2 linked regions of the Sphaerotilus montanus genome follow. The protein of the gene in region 1 interacts with the protein of each later gene in a pairwise test. Links are inferred from orthologs where the notes say so. Each region holds a gene or a part of one and is shown on either strand. Other genes may lie near its edges.

Region 1 (4,867 bases):
CGCGCGCCGGCCGCGGTGGTCGAGCAGGAACGGGCGCGGATCGCCTCGTTCAGCGAGACGCTGGCGAAGCTGCAGACGCAGCTGGCGCGCCTGGGCTGATCCAGTCGCGCAGCACCGGCGGGGTGGTTGCGCCCGGCCGTGCACCCGGTCGCACCGTGGCCGGTGTGCGGCGCAGCACGTCGTGCAGCTGCCGTGCCACGCCCCAGGCACTGCGCAGGCGGGCCTCGCGGGTGTAGGCCGCCAGCCGGGGGGTGGTCTGCAGGCCCGCGGCCCCGTGCAGCGGCTGTCCGGGGGCGAGCGGTCCGGGGGCGACGCTGTCCAGCCAGGCCGCAGCCAGCCGGCCGCTGTTGAGCATGTCGGCCAGCACCGCCTCGTCGAACAGCTCGATCGGTGCCACGCTCACCAGCACCTGCCCCGGCTTGCACCACGGCAGGATGCGGTCCCCGAGCAGCCCGACATAGCGGCTGTAGAGCGGCAGCTGCACGCACACCGCGTCCGACTGCTCGAACAGCTCGCGCAGGCTGACCGGCTGCACGCCCCAGCGGCTCCAGTGCGCGCTGTTGGCGTGCAGGGCCGGGTCGTAGCCGCGCACCTGCGTGCCGAGCGCCTGCAGCACGGTGGCGAGGCGGCGGGCGCCGGCGTCCATGCCGACCAGACCGACGGTGCAGTGGGCCAGCTCCCGGCCGACCACCCGGTGTGGCGCCTGCGGATTCGGCCGCAGCAGGGTCAGCAGCGCGCCGAGCATGAACTCGGCTTCGGCCGGAGCGCTGGCTTCCGGACTGCGCAGCACGGTGACACCGGCGCCGTTGCAGGCGTCCAGATCGATGTTGTCCTGACCGCCCACGACCCGGCCGATGGCGCGCAGCAAGGGCGCACGCGCCAGCACCCGGGCGTTGACCGGAATCTGCGCTGGCAGGATCACCGCGCGAGCCTGTGCCAGCGCCTCGGCGAAGCGCTTGCGGTCCTCGGGCAGCCGCGGGGCGTAGTGCAGTGCATGGCGCGTCTGCAGCCATTGCAGCACCTCGGCTTCCAGGGGTTCGGCAACGAGCAGGTCCATGATTTCGTGAGAGATGAACAAGGGCTGATGTTAATCAGTGGAGCTCTGGCTTAGCCCCCCCTGATCACGCGCCGGAATGTCACGTTCTCATGCCAGAATTGAAGCAGTTGACGCAGTTTAGGTGTTCTTTAGAGAGGACTTGGCGCGTTACTTCAACTGCATTCCAGTTTCATTCCGGTTTCATTTCAACTCCATTCCAACTGCATTTCACAGGGTACTTCCGCACATGCAAATCAAGAAAGCCATCTTTCCCGTTGCCGGTCTGGGCACGCGTTTCCTGCCCGCCACCAAGGCGCAGCCCAAGGAAATGATGCCGGTGGTCGACAAGCCGCTGATCCAGTACGCGGTCGAGGAAGCCTATGCCGCCGGTGTGCGTGAAATGATCTTCGTGACCGGCCGCCACAAGCGCCCGATCGAGGACCACTTCGACATGACCTTCGAGCTGGAAGTGGCGCTGGAAAACGCCAACAAGACCGAGCTGCTGAACGTCGTGCGCAGCGTCAAGCCCAAGGACATGGAGTGCATCTATGTCCGCCAGGCGCAGGCGCTGGGCCTGGGCCACGCGGTGCTGTGCGGACAGCGGCTGATCGGCAACGAGCCGTTTGCCGTGCTGCTGGCCGATGACCTGATGATGGGCGAGCCGCCGGTGCTGGCCCAGATGGTCGAGCAGTACAAGGAGTGGCGTGCTTCGATCCTGGCCGTGCAGGAAGTGCCGGCAGAGCACACCAAGCGCTACGGCATCGTCGCCGGCACGCTGGTCAACGACCGCGTGATGGACGTCAGCAAGATCGTCGAGAAGCCGTCGCCGGAAGATGCCCCGTCGCGCTGGGGGGTGGCCGGCCGCTACATCCTGACGCCGGGCGTGTTCCACGAGATCGCCACCCAGCCGCGCGGTGTGGGCGGCGAGATCCAGCTCACCGACGGCATCGCTGCGCTGCTGCGCCGCGAGAAGGTGTTTGCCTACCGCTACGAGGGCCGCCGCTACGACTGTGGCAGCAAGGAAGGGTTCCTGCAGGCCAACGTCGAGCTGGCCCTGAAGCATCCCGAACTCCGTGACTCGTTCCGCCAGTACCTCAAGGAACTCGAGTTCTGATCTCAGCGCCGGCGCAGCAGGTGCACGAACTCGTTGCCGGGCAGGGTCTCCTGCCCGAGCAGGGCATGGCCGGTCTGGCGCGCGAAGGCCTGGAAATCGCGCAGTGACCCCGGGTCGGTCGCCAGCACCCTGAGCACCTGGCCGCTGGTCAGATCGGCCAGGGCTTTCTTGGCTTTCAGGATGGGCAGCGGGCAGTTGAGCCCGCGGGTGTCGATTTCCTTGTCGGCAGTGGTCTGGGTGTCCATCGGGGCTCCTTGGCGGCCCTGATTCTAGTCACCCTTGTCCACCCGCCCCCCGCGGGTTTTCAGCGCTGGTAGCGCTGCGCCAGCGCCTGCTGGGCGCTCACCCCGGTCTCGCCGACACGCTGGTAGCGGCCCGTGCTGTCCAGCGTCCACGCATCGCGTTCGTCGCGCAGGTAGGGGACCAGGCACTCGTCGATCACGCGCTGGCGCAGGCTGGCGTCGCGGATCGGCCAGGCGATCTCGATGCGGCGCAGCATGTTGCGCGTCATCCAGTCGGCGCTGCTGAAATACAGGGCTTCGTCCGTTTCCTGTGCGCCCCAGCGGAAGTACAGCACCCGCGTGTGCTCCAGGAAACGCCCGACCACCGAGCGCACCCGGATGTGGTCGGTCTGGCCGGGCAGGCCCGGCGGCAGCGCGCAGGCGCCGCGCACGATCAGGTCGATCTCCGCGCCGGCCTGACCGGCGGCGATCAGCGCGCGGATCAGCGTGGCATCGGTGAGCGCGTTGAACTTGCAGACGATGCGCGCCGGCTGCCCCGCCCGGGCCGCGGCCGCGACCCGCTCGATCAGCGTCACCATCGTGGACTGCAGCGTGAACGGCGCCACCAGGAGCTGCTTCGTCGGGCGCAGCGTGTTCAGGCTGGCCAGGTGCAGGAACACGGCGTCGGCGTCGGCGGTGATCTCGGGGTCGGTCGTGAGGAAGCCGACGTCGGTGTAGAGCCGCGCGGTCTTCGAGTTGTAGTTGCCGGTGGACAGGTGGCCGTAGCGCACCAGCCGGCGGCCTTCCTTGCGCGTGACCAGCAGCAGCTTGGCGTGGGTCTTCAGCCCGACGATGCCGTACACCACCTGCACGCCCACGGCTTCGAGCCGGTCCGCCCAGTTGATGTTGGCCTCTTCGTCGAAGCGGGCCTTCAGCTCCACCACGGCCAGCACTTCCTTGCCGCGCCGCGCCGCCTCGATCAGCAGGTCCATGAGCACCGACTCGCTGCCGGTGCGGTAGATGGTCTGCTTGATGGCGAGCACCTGCGGATCCTCGACCGCCTCGCGCAGGAACTGCACCACGGGGTCGAAGGACTCGAAGGGCTGGTGGGTCAGGATGTCGCGCTCGGCCATGCAGTCCATGACACGGCGGCCGAGCGGAAGCTGGTCGGTCGGCCACGAGGGCTCGTGGGGCGGGAACCGCAGGGCCGGCGCGTCGGCGCGGTCGATGAGCGTGTTCATGCGCACCAGGTTCACGGGGCCGTTGACGCGGTAGAGCGCAGCCGCCGGCAGGTCGAACTGCGTGAGCAGGAAGTCCGACAGGCGCGCCGGGCAGGTGTTGACCACCTCGATGCGCACGGCGCGGCCATAGTGGCGCGTCGTCAGCTCGCTGCGCAGGGCCTGGCGCAGGTTGGTGACGTCGTCCTCGTCGACGTCCATGTCCGAGTCGCGCGTCACGCGGAACTGCGAGAAGGCCTCGACCTCGCGTTCGGGGAACAGCTCGCCCAGGTGCGCCCGGATCACGCTGGTCAGCAGCACGAAGACCTGCTTGCCGTCGGACAGCCGGTCCGGCAGACGGATCACGCGCGGCAGCACCCGCGGCACCTTGACGATGGCGATGGTGTTCTCGCGCCCGAAGGCGTCGATGCCGCCGAGCTGCGCGATGAAGTTCAGCGACTTGTTGGCGACCTGCGGAAAGGGGTGCGCCGGGTCCAGCCCGACCGGCACCAGCAGCGGCTGCACTTCCCGGTGAAAGAACTGGGACACCCACTGCCGCTGGGCGGCGTTGCGGTCGGCGTGGTTGACGATGACGATCTGCTCGGCCGCCAGCGCGGGCATGACCTCGTCGTTGAAGATGCGGTACTGCTCGTCGATCAGCGCATGGGCGTCGGCGGCGACGACGGCCAGATCGCTGTGGCTCGTGCCGCTGTCGGGCAGGCGGGCGGCGTCCAGTGCGTCCGAGAAGCGCACCTCGAAGAACTCGTCCATGTTCGACGAGACGATGCAGATGTAGCGCAGCCGCTCCAGCAGCGGCACGTCCGCACGCCGGGCTTGGGCCAGCACGCGCCGGTTGAATTCCAGGATCGCGCGCTCGCGGCTGAGCAGGGTGACCGGATCGGACGGGGTCGAGGAGGCTTCGGGCATGGCCCGATCCTAGGCCCGCTGCGTGACCAGTTCGTGACAGCGGGCGGGTGGCCGCATCGGAAGTTTCAGCCGGTTTGCACGGTCTGCAGGCGCACGGCGCTGACCTTGGCCCACGCCTCCACCTCGCCCTGCAGCAGGTGCAGCGTGCGGGGGTGTTCCCGGGCCCAGTCCGCGGTGAAGCCCAGGCGGACCTGGCGACCATCGGTGGACAGGCTCGGCAGCGGTTGCTCGGGCGCGCTGCGGGCATGGCAGAGCAGCACCGCCAGCCGCAGCGCCAGCACCTGCTGTGCCAGCACGGGGTCGGCCAGCGCCACGTCGATCTTGCGCAGTCCGCCGCGGTGGCCGAGCACCA
Region 2 (5,202 bases), 3.4 Mb from region 1 along the record:
TGGACCTCGAAGCCGGTGTAGCTGTTGTGCTCGAACTTGCTGCCAGCGGCGATGCGCCAGCGGTCCGGGAGCACGGTGAACTCGTCGTGGACAAAGGCGCTGAACAAGGTCTGCGTTTGCTCGGCGGGCAGGAAGGTGGCGAGCGAGGCGGGCGGGGTGTGGATGGTGTCTGCGCTGCGCCGGTAACCCAGGCCCCAGACCATGTCCTGGCGGGACGTCAGCGCGAAGCGGTTCTGGAAGTCGACGTCCAGCGTGGTGCGGTCTTCGGCGTGGACACCTTCCATGGCGATGCGGCCGTGCTCCAGACCGACCTGCAGCGTGGCTTGCGAGCCGTTGTCCAGCGTCCAGTCGATCTTGCCCAGGACGTTCACGCCCTGGTTCTTCTGCATGGTCGGGGTCCGTGCGGCGTAGGGCGGGGTGAGCTGGGGCAGCAGCAGCACCTCGCCGCTCTTCGTGTCGAACACGTTCGCGGTGGCCATCACGCGGGCGGTGCCCGAGAGATCGCGGTCCAGCCGGAAGCCGGCGCGCACGGCATCGACATCGTCCGCGCCCGGCGTGCCGTCGCTGGCCTGCACGCTGTCGCGCCGGACGGACTTGGCCCAGAGGCGGTAGTGGGTGTCCTCGTCGACCTGCGCGCCCCAGCGCACGGCGCCGGTGCGCTGTCCCTCGTTGCCCACCAGGGCGGTCGCCAGCCCGCCCTGTGTGCGCCTGGCGTTGCGGGTCAGGATGTTGATCACGCCGTTCACGGCATTGGCGCCCCACATGGTGGCACCCGGGCCGCGGATCACCTCGATGCGGTCCACATCCTCCAGCAGCACATCCTCGGCTTCCCAGAACACGCCGGAGAAGAAGGGCGAGTAGGCGCTGCGGCCATCGATCAGCACCAGCAGCTTGTTGGCGAAGCGGCCGTTGAAGCCGCGTGCGGTCACCGCCCAGCGGCTGCCGCTGGCCCGGGCCACTTCCAGCCCCGGCACCATGCGCAGCGCTTCGGGGATCGACGTCGATCCCGAGCGCTGGATGTCATCGGCCGTGACCACGAAGGCGGCGGCGGCCGTGTCGGTCAGCCGCTGCGACTTGCGGGACACGGTGGTGACCTCGACGTTCATGAGGTCCTCGATGGACATCGAGGCGACCTCCAGTTCCTGCGCTGCCCGGGCCTGCGTGCCGGCCAGGGCCATGACCCCGACCATGACAGCGTTCAGGCATTTGCAAGGAAGCGCAAGGGTGGAACAGGTGGTTTGGTGCACAGCGAAAACTCCCAGCCGGTCAGATTCGACCCAGTCGCCACCATCTTGGGGACGAACCGACTGGCGCACTCGGCCGATCAGCTTGCGCTTGACCTCCCAGATCCGCTGTCTGCGCGCCGAGCCGCCAGACTGATCCTCATCAATGGTCTGTCTGGTTCTGGATCTTGAAATCTGGTCTGTACTGCCCCAGATCCCTTTCAACCGGAGGAACACCCCATGCGACTCGACAAACTCACCACCCTGCTGCAACAGGCGCTCGGCGACGCCCAGAGCCTGGCCCTCGCGGCGGACCACCCCTACATCGAACCCGTCCACCTGCTCAAGGCGCTGCTGCAGCAGGAGGACGGTCCGCGCTCGCTGCTGCAGCGCGCGGGCGTGAGCCTGCGTGCGCTCGACGAGGCGATCGACGCTGCCCTGGCCCGCATCGCGTCGGTGACGGGCGCCCAAGTGCAACCCGGCCGCGACCTGATGGCCCTGCTGCAGGCGGCCGAGAAGGAGTCGACCAAGCGCGGCGACCAGTACATCGCCACTGAAATGGTGCTGCTGGCGCTGGCCGAGTCGAAGACCGACTTCGCCCAGGCGGTGCGCACCTGCGGCCTGACCCGCAAGGCGCTGGAAACCGCCGTGGACGCCGTGCGCGGTGGCCAGCCGGTGGACTCGGCCGACGCCGAAGGCCAGCGCGAGGCTCTGAAGAAGTACACGATGGACCTCACCGAGCGCGCCCGCGCCGGCAAGCTCGACCCGGTGATCGGCCGTGACGACGAGATCCGCCGTGCCATCCAGGTGCTGCAGCGGCGCACCAAGAACAACCCGGTGCTGATCGGCGAGCCCGGCGTCGGCAAGACCGCCATCGTCGAAGGACTGGCGCAGCGCATCGTCAACGGCGAGGTGCCCGAGTCGCTGAAGAACAAGCGCGTGCTGGTGCTCGACATGGCCGGTCTGCTGGCCGGGGCCAAGTACCGCGGCGAGTTCGAGGAGCGGCTGAAGTCGGTGCTGAAGGAAGTGGCGCAGGACGAGGGCCGCATCATTCTCTTCATCGACGAGCTGCACACCATGGTCGGTGCGGGCAAGGCCGAGGGCGCGATGGACGCGGGCAACATGCTCAAGCCGGCGCTGGCCCGCGGCGAGCTGCACTGCATCGGCGCGACCACGCTCGATGAATACCGCAAGTACGTCGAGAAGGACGCCGCGCTGGAACGCCGCTTCCAGAAGGTGCTCGTCGCCGAGCCCACCGTGGAAGCGACGATCGCCATCCTGCGCGGCTTGCAGGAGAAGTACGAGGTTCACCACGGCGTCGAGATCACCGACCCGGCCATCGTCGCCGCGGCCGAACTCTCGCACCGCTACATCACCGACCGCTTCCTGCCCGACAAGGCCATCGACCTGATCGACGAGGCGGCGGCCAAGATCAAGATCGAGATCGACTCCAAGCCGGAGGTGATGGACAAGCTCGACCGTCGCATCATCCAGCTCAAGATCGAGCGCGAGGCGGTGCGCAAGGAGAAGGACGAAGCCTCGATCAAGCGCATGGGCCTGATCGAGGAAGAGATCGGCAAGCTGGAGCGCGAGTACGCCGATCTGGAAGAGATCTGGAAGGCCGAGAAGGCGACGGCGCAAGGATCGGCCCACGTCAAGGAAGAGATCGACCGCATCAAGTTCCAGATCGAGGAATGGAAGCGCAAGGGCGATTTCAACCGCGTGGCCGAGCTGCAGTACGGCAAGCTGCCCGAACTGGAGAAGCGCCTGAACGAAGCGCAGGCCAAGGAGGAATCCAAGACCCGCGCCGGCAAGGACGGCAAGGGCGGCCCGCAACTGCTGCGCACGATGGTCGGCGCGGAGGAAATCGCCGAGGTGGTCAGCCGCGCCACGGGCATCCCGGTGTCCAAGCTGATGCAGGGCGAGCGCGACAAGCTGCTGCAGATGGAAAACAAGCTGCACCAGCGCGTGGTCGGCCAGGAAGAAGCCATCGTCGCCGTGTCGAACGCGATCCGCCGTTCACGCGCCGGCTTGTCCGATCCGAACCGGCCGCTGGGCTCGTTCCTGTTCCTCGGCCCCACCGGCGTGGGCAAGACCGAGCTGTGCAAGGCTTTGGCCGGCTTCCTGTTCGACAGCGAGGACCACATGATCCGCATCGACATGAGCGAGTTCATGGAGAAGCACTCGGTGTCGCGGCTGATCGGCGCGCCTCCGGGCTACGTCGGCTATGACGAGGGTGGCACGCTGACCGAAGCCGTGCGGCGCAAGCCCTACAGCGTCGTGTTGCTCGACGAGGTGGAGAAGGCGCACCCGGACGTGTTCAACGTGCTGCTGCAGGTGCTGGACGATGGCCGGCTGACGGACGGGCAGGGCCGCACGATCGACTTCAAGAACACCGTGATCGTGATGACCAGCAACCTCGGCTCGCACCTGATCATGGCCATGGCCGGCCAGCCGACCGAGGACATCCGCGAGGCGGTCTGGGGCGAGGTGAAGGCGCATTTCCGGCCCGAGTTCCTGAACCGCATCGACGAGACCGTCGTGTTCCACGCGCTGGACCTGAAGAACATCGAGTCGATCGCTGCGATCCAGCTCAAGGGGCTGGAAGGGCGGCTGGCGAAGATGGAGATGGTGCTGGAGGTCACGCCCGAGGCGCTGAAGGAAATCGCCAAGGTCGGCTTCGACCCGGTGTTCGGGGCGCGGCCGCTCAAGCGGGCGATCCAGCAGCGCATCGAGAACCCGGTGGCGCGGCTGATCCTGGAAGGGCGCTTCGCGCCGCGCGACGTGATTCCGGTCGGGATCAATGTGGACGGCGAGTTCACCTTCGGCCGCACGGTGCACTGAAGCACCGGTGCCGCGGGCCTGGTGTTCAGAGCACCGGCGCCCGCGGCAATGCGGCATCCATCGCCATCAGACGCGGGCGCAACTGGGTCCAGCTCGTCAGGGACGGGCCGTAGACCAGGTGCAGCGCCAGCCCCGGCTGGGACTGCAGTGTCCGCACGCCAAGCGCCTCGTTGCCTCCCATGACCAGCACCTCGTCGGCTTGCCCGACGAGGTGCAGCTGTCTGCGGGTGCTGGTGCCGGCGGCCAGCAGCAGCGAGCCGCGGCGTGCCAGGTCGCTGGGCTGGAAGGCCGCGCCAGCGTGGGCGATCACGCGGCTGGTGGCGACATCGAACACGCACGCACTCTGCACCCCCGGCAGCGCATGGGCCTCCAGCACGAAGCGCTCGATCGGCTGCGTCCTGGACGCGAGCGTGGCTGGCGTGGTGGCCAGATCGGGCATGGCCTGCATCGTGTCCCGGCCGCTGGCCAGCACGCTCAGCAGCGGCCCGCTGCCGTCCGGGTGCAGGGCGGTCTGTACCCGGTTCCACGACTCGCTCAGGAAGTTCCAGGCCTCGGCCGGGCGACTGACCCGCGGCGCGATCTGGCAGGCCACGCCGCTGCCCGGTCCGAGTGCGGCAACGAGTCCGGCCAGTGCCGCGTGGCTGGTGGCGGCCAGCGGCATGAACTGCAGGTGGGCGCACTGCCAGTCGGGCCGGAACATCGCGTCGCGCAAGGGCTGGAGGGCGTCGCTCAGCGCGTGCGGTGGCACGTCGCCGATCAGGATGACGGCCATCGTCGCCTGCGCACAGAGCACCCGGGCGATGGCGGTCCGGGTCACGGTGTCGGCCTCGGCGTCGGTGCTGTAGAGCCGCACCAGCTGGCCGCGGCTGGCCGGACAGTCCACGTAGTCGATGCTGGCGAGCACGGTGCCATAGCTCTGGCGGCGGATGCTCAGGCGCTCCACCGGCCGGCCCGCCGCGGACGCGATGGCGTGCAGCAGGCGGCGTGCACCGCGGCTGGCGATGTCGTGCAGCGCGATGTAGCTGGGGCGCAGATATTCGAACTGCTGCTGCAGCGCCTCGCCCGGCTCGCAGGACACGAACAGCTCGCGGGTGTGGTTGCCGACCGGGCGGCCGATGTCGACGGCGTTGTCCAG

The links.
Region 2: the proteins of BDD16_RS05140 (region 1) and clpB interact in binary tests that used the Escherichia coli proteins (3 or more experiments, as listed by UniProt). The link is inferred for Sphaerotilus montanus from one-to-one orthologs.

The regions. Positions count from the first base shown.
Region 1 is NZ_JACCFH010000001.1:1,165,526-1,170,392, reverse strand. What follows is about bases 775-3,640. They hold BDD16_RS05140 (sulfurtransferase TusA family protein), read right to left. Parts: upstream 2,396-3,640; coding sequence 2,153-2,395; downstream 775-2,152. Other genes in these bases: ppk1 (polyphosphate kinase 1), read right to left, coding at 2,455-3,640; galU (UTP--glucose-1-phosphate uridylyltransferase GalU), read left to right, coding at 1,284-2,150; BDD16_RS05150 (NAD(P)-dependent oxidoreductase), read right to left, coding at 775-1,057. In the rest of the region: BDD16_RS05155 (valine--tRNA ligase), read left to right, coding at 1-99; more of BDD16_RS05150, read right to left, coding at 50-774; more of ppk1, read right to left, coding at 3,641-4,515; BDD16_RS05130 (Ppx/GppA phosphatase family protein), read right to left, coding at 4,581-4,867. UniProt on the Escherichia coli protein: Involved in thiosulfate metabolism.
Region 2 is NZ_JACCFH010000001.1:4,529,347-4,534,548, reverse strand. Bases 1,067-4,267 are described here. They hold clpB (ATP-dependent chaperone ClpB), read left to right. Parts: upstream 1,067-1,463; coding sequence 1,464-4,067; downstream 4,068-4,267. Other genes in these bases: BDD16_RS20690 (hypothetical protein), read right to left, coding at 4,093-4,267; BDD16_RS20700 (TonB-dependent receptor plug domain-containing protein), read right to left, coding at 1,067-1,190. Outside these bases: more of BDD16_RS20700, read right to left, coding at 1-1,066; more of BDD16_RS20690, read right to left, coding at 4,268-5,202. UniProt on the Escherichia coli protein: Part of a stress-induced multi-chaperone system, it is involved in the recovery of the cell from heat-induced damage, in cooperation with DnaK, DnaJ and GrpE. Acts before DnaK, in the processing of protein aggregates.